DNA from 2 places in the uncultured Vagococcus sp. genome. Region 2 is predicted to be linked to the other one. Evidence: a T-box and tRNA genes for the amino acid it is inferred to sense, from the RefSeq annotation. Region 2 holds a T-box; the other holds one or more tRNA genes.
What was found. The T-box of region 2 lies ahead of RWN13_RS02185 (valine--tRNA ligase). A T-box ahead of a tRNA ligase gene usually reads a tRNA of that ligase, here a tRNA-Val.
Positions count from the first base shown of each region.

Region 1 (2,410 bases), on a different contig from region 2:
GTGGACACTGCCATTTCTAAAATTCCCTGGCAGAAACTTTCTTTTCTCGGATGAGCATAAACTATTAATGTTTTCATTGCACACTTCCCCCTTATTTTTTAACAAATTAATTATATCACTAACTTTAGCAAAATTCATAAAAAAAAAAGACCTAATTAAAGGTCTTCTAATGGCATAAATAACTGGTAACTTTTTTCTTCAATCAAATCTTTCCCTTTGTACAACCGATTAAGGGTAGGCGACACCACTCGATGGGCATTATCGTCCCAATCTTTTTCAAATTTTCGTGCTAATCCTTTTTCTTTCCAACTATTCCATAATCTGGAGCCTATAATGAGATTTTCGGAGTGTCGAAGAACATTATTATTTAAATAGTTTAAAAATTGAGCCTGATTCGTTTCATATAAGTCAGTTAACTGACGAGCATAGTCTTGGTAACGCTCCTCATCCCGTTTAAACCATGAAAGAATGATGTAACTTTTTCCATTTTCTGGAAAAACATTCAGAAAGAGCTTAGCCAAAACATCCTCAGGGTTATCCGAATAAATATCGTTAATTTTATTCCCGATCAAGTCTCGCTCAGGTTCCAGAACACTGGATACCACCACCTCAACCTCATAATCCAATTCAAATACCAGCGAATGAAATATATCCAACTGCCCTGTTTGGATGGCCTTATCAAATAATTGATTGTCCCGTTCGCTATCTCGTATCGCTAATTTTTGAGGATCCGTCTCTTCCAATAACTGCCGTTTTTCATTTGTTTGAGAATAATTAGCAAAAGCAATCATCTGCAAGTTATAAGCCTCTCGTCTAGTAGTTGTATCCTTCCCAAAGGTTCTGTAATTATATAAAAAAACTTGTTTCAGCGACTGATCAAAAGCTTCATGTTCAATGAGAGCAAATATCTCCTGCTCATGAACTTGACAAAACCCATAAAAAATCATTCCTTCATTTTTACCAACCCTGGTTAATTTAGTTTCCATTACATCAGACTGCTCATCTCTCACAGGCATGATTAATTGCCCCTTCTCGCCTAAGTTACGCAATAATCGGTAGCGCTGGATGGTGTGAACTTTTAGTTTTTCTGAACTACAAGTCGATCTATCTGGATAAAAACACTCTGTGACTTCCGCCTGTTGCATCATCTGCTTTAAAGTAGGTGCTGTTCGATCATCTGAATTAAAAGGGTTATCTTCTTTTAATAAATGGCATTTTTTGTATTTTTTCCCTGATCCACAAGGGCAGGGATCATTTCGTTCAATTTTACTGGTCATTTAAGCACACTCCTTCGTCTTTATTATACGCCATAAAAATGGGAAAACGGCAAGATTGACTGACAAAGTGGCTTCCCACAAATAAAGAAAAACGCTCTACCCCTTATTGATAAAAGGATAGAGCGTGTTAATATGGTCCCTACTGGTCTCGAACCAGCGACCCCCACCTTGTCGAGGTGATGCTCTCCCAACTGAGCTAAGGAACCCTTTGACTACATATATTAGAATACCGTTTATAAGGAGATTTGTCAATACGAAAAGTCGAAGAACATCCCCTTCGACTTCTCACTTATATCCTTGGTTGCTTTCGCCTTTTCCAAAACACCAGTAGGCACCCCATTAATATCAGGCAGCCTCCGCCAATAATTGCCCAATACGAATCCGCCATACCCATTTTAGGTAAATGACTTAATTCGATAACTTGCTCATACGGTTCGGCCAACTCTCCCTCAGACAGTTGCCCTTGCTCTATAGGACTACCGGAACCTTCATCCCTAGTAGTCCCTATTTCACCATGAACATCAACGGTTACTTCCGCACTATAAACAGGTGTTGTTAAAAAGAACGTGCCTACAAGTAAGCAACACCAAAATTTTAGATGGTTACTTATTTAACTTCCCCCCTTGTTGAAAGAGAATTGTTTACACACCTACGGTTACGCCATCAGCTTGAATCGACTTAAATTTTAAAGTTAAGGTATAATTTTCAGCTGTCGTTGCCTCATTAATATCCGTTGGTAAATCAGCAATTGTTTCCCCTGTGTAATTAAAGGTGGCCGTGTTGCCAAAAGCATTGGCTTCATCTGTGGCAATATTTAAGCGCCCCTCTTTATTTCCTAAGGTCATCCAAGCCCCCGAATTACTTAAATCAGTTAAACTATTGTTGACTACTAAATCTCTTGGCGTCGGGGCTATGGCCGTATTCCCGTTGACAGTTCCGTTAATGCTTAAAACATTTACCAATTTAGGTTCTCCTTGGATTGCGCCTAAAGATACCTGAACACCGCGACCAGATTTATTTTCTATCTGGTAATCCGCTGATTCAATCGACTTATGACCACTAGCTGTCGTCGTGTGAAAAGCTGTGGCCGTATCCACTACCACATTGATCCACTCATCGGTTCCCTCAGGAAT
Region 1 is NZ_CAUQJB010000014.1:6,066-8,475, reverse strand. It holds gene RWN13_RS12545 (NAD(P)H-dependent oxidoreductase) at 1-77, opposite strand, end outside; gene RWN13_RS12540 (SEC-C domain-containing protein) at 156-1,277, opposite strand; tRNA gene RWN13_RS12535 (tRNA-Val) at 1,411-1,483, opposite strand; gene RWN13_RS23660 (LPXTG cell wall anchor domain-containing protein) at 1,567-1,671, opposite strand; gene RWN13_RS12530 (hypothetical protein) at 1,919-2,410, opposite strand, start outside.
Region 1: it has a tRNA-Val gene. The T-box ahead of RWN13_RS02185 (valine--tRNA ligase) is inferred to sense a tRNA for this amino acid. The anticodon was not compared.

Region 2 (2,410 bases):
AAAGTACCTGACAATGTAAAGATTCAGTATATTGATTTGACAACGGAATTACAAACGCTGATTTATTTTGATGAAAACTTTACATCAAATCATCAGTTTAATTTTGCCAATCAATAAGCATGACTTTTGTTTTTACAAGAAATATCTCGTATACTGAAGGTATCAAAAATATGAGAGGGGTTATCAGCATCATGAAAGTAACATTGAAGGGCAAACCAGTAGAATTGGAAGGTGACCAACCTAAAGTAGGGAAAAAGGCGCCTGATTTTTCATTAGTCAATTTAAACAAGCAAATCATTCAATTGTCAGACCTTTCAGATAAACCCGTTATTATCAGTGTCGTACCGAATATCAATACGAGTGTCTGCCAGTTACAAACAAAGCGCTTTAATCAGGAAGCTGCTAAAGTTGATGGGGTTCATTTCTTAACAATTTCAAACAACACAAAAGAAGAGCAAGAATCATGGTGTGCTGCTGAAGATGTGGACATGGAAATGCTTCACGATACAGAATTAAAATTCGGTAAACTTTACGGACTGTTTATGCCGGAAGTTGAATTATTAGCACGAGCTATTTTTGTTATCGATAAAGAGATGACTGTTGTTTACGAAGAAATTGTACCGGAGATAGCAACGGAACCAGATTATGAGCAAGCATTAGCTACTGCTAAAGGGTTGATCTAAAAACAGGAATCTTCTACTCAGTTGAAAGACGAGTAGAAGATTTTTTTAGGTGATTTTTAGTGAGGTGTAGTTTGCACGTCTAAAATCATAAAAAGGTGTTATTTGGAGCAAGTGAGAAGATATGGAATAATTTAATTAGAGATATCGGTTAAAATCATGGTCTTTTTAGGAAGAAAGTTTGACCTTCGGCAGGTTTACATGTAAAATATGGTCAGGACGTAGAACAAGAGAAGTAACTTTTGAAATAGTGTCAGAAAGAGAACCCTTAGGCTGGAAGGTTTTTACTAGGCAGAAAGTGAAGGTAGCTTGTGAGTTGATTAGCTGAACTAACAGTAAGTTAATCCGAGTCGTGACCGTTAGCTCACGCTAGAGATGTAGCTGTTTGGCTATAAATTAGGTGGTACCGCGTAAATGACGCCCTAAGAACACATGTGTGTTTTTAGGGTTTTTTGATTGTCCTGAAGACCGCTAGGAAAATCCGATGGACGCGAATCTGGCTGAGTTTGGGAGCCGATGAGAACAGGAAATAACCTATTGATCTCTGGTGTGAAGCCGGGATGATTACTACATGATACATTATGAAAGAGGGATGAGTATGTCAGAAAAGAATTTAGCACCAAAGTATGCCCCCCAAGAAGTTGAGGAAGGCCGTTACGCCAAGTGGGTTGCAGACAAGCGTTTCGTTCCAAGTGAGGATCCGTCGGCAGAGCCATATTCGATCGTGATTCCACCACCAAATGTTACTGGAAAACTACATTTAGGCCATGCTTGGGATACGACGTTACAAGATATTATTATCCGTCATAAGCGAATGCAAGGTTTTGATACCTTGTGGTTACCAGGAATGGACCATGCGGGAATCGCCACTCAAACGAAAGTGGAAGAAAAATTAGCTGAAGATGGCCTAACACGTTATGATTTAGGGCGTGAGAAATTTGTTGAAAAAACCTGGGAATGGAAAGAAGAGTATGCCGGTCATATTCGTGATCAATGGGCGAAAATCGGTATTTCAGTGGATTATTCTCGTGAACGTTTTACATTGGATGAAGGGCTATCTGAAGCCGTGCGCAAGGTTTTTGTGACTCTGTATGAAAAAGGGTTAATCTACCGCGGTGAATACATTATTAACTGGGATCCCAAAGCGAAAACAGCTCTATCTGACATCGAAGTGATTCATAAAGATGTGGAAGGTGCCTTTTACCATATGAGTTATTTGTTAGCTGATGGCAGTGGTGAAACAGTTGAAATTGCGACGACTCGTCCAGAAACAATGTTAGGCGATACTGCTGTTGCCGTTCACCCGGAAGATGAGCGCTACAAAGACTTGATTGGTAAGTATGTTATTTTGCCACTGATGAATAAAGAAATCCCAATCATCGCAGATGATTATGTTGATCCGGAATTTGGGACTGGCGTTGTGAAGATCACACCTGCCCATGATCCTAATGACTTTGAGGTTGGTAATCGTCATCATTTGCCACGAGTAAACGTGATGCATGAAGATGGGTCGATCAACAGTTTAGGTGGTAAATACGAAGGCATGGATCGTTTTGCAGCACGAAAAGCCGTGATCAAGGATCTAGAAGCTGAAGGGCGTCTAGTTAAGATTGACAAAATGGTGCATAGTGTGGGACATTCTGAGCGTAGTGGTGTCGTTGTAGAGCCGCGTTTGTCGACTCAATGGTTTGTTAAAATGGCGCCATTAGCTAAGGAAGCTTTAGCTAATC
Region 2 is NZ_CAUQJB010000002.1:58,862-61,271, reverse strand. It holds gene RWN13_RS02195 (redox-sensing transcriptional repressor Rex) at 1-117, shown strand, start outside; gene tpx (thiol peroxidase) at 192-683, shown strand; T-box leader at 894-1,108, shown strand; gene RWN13_RS02185 (valine--tRNA ligase) at 1,279-2,410, shown strand, end outside.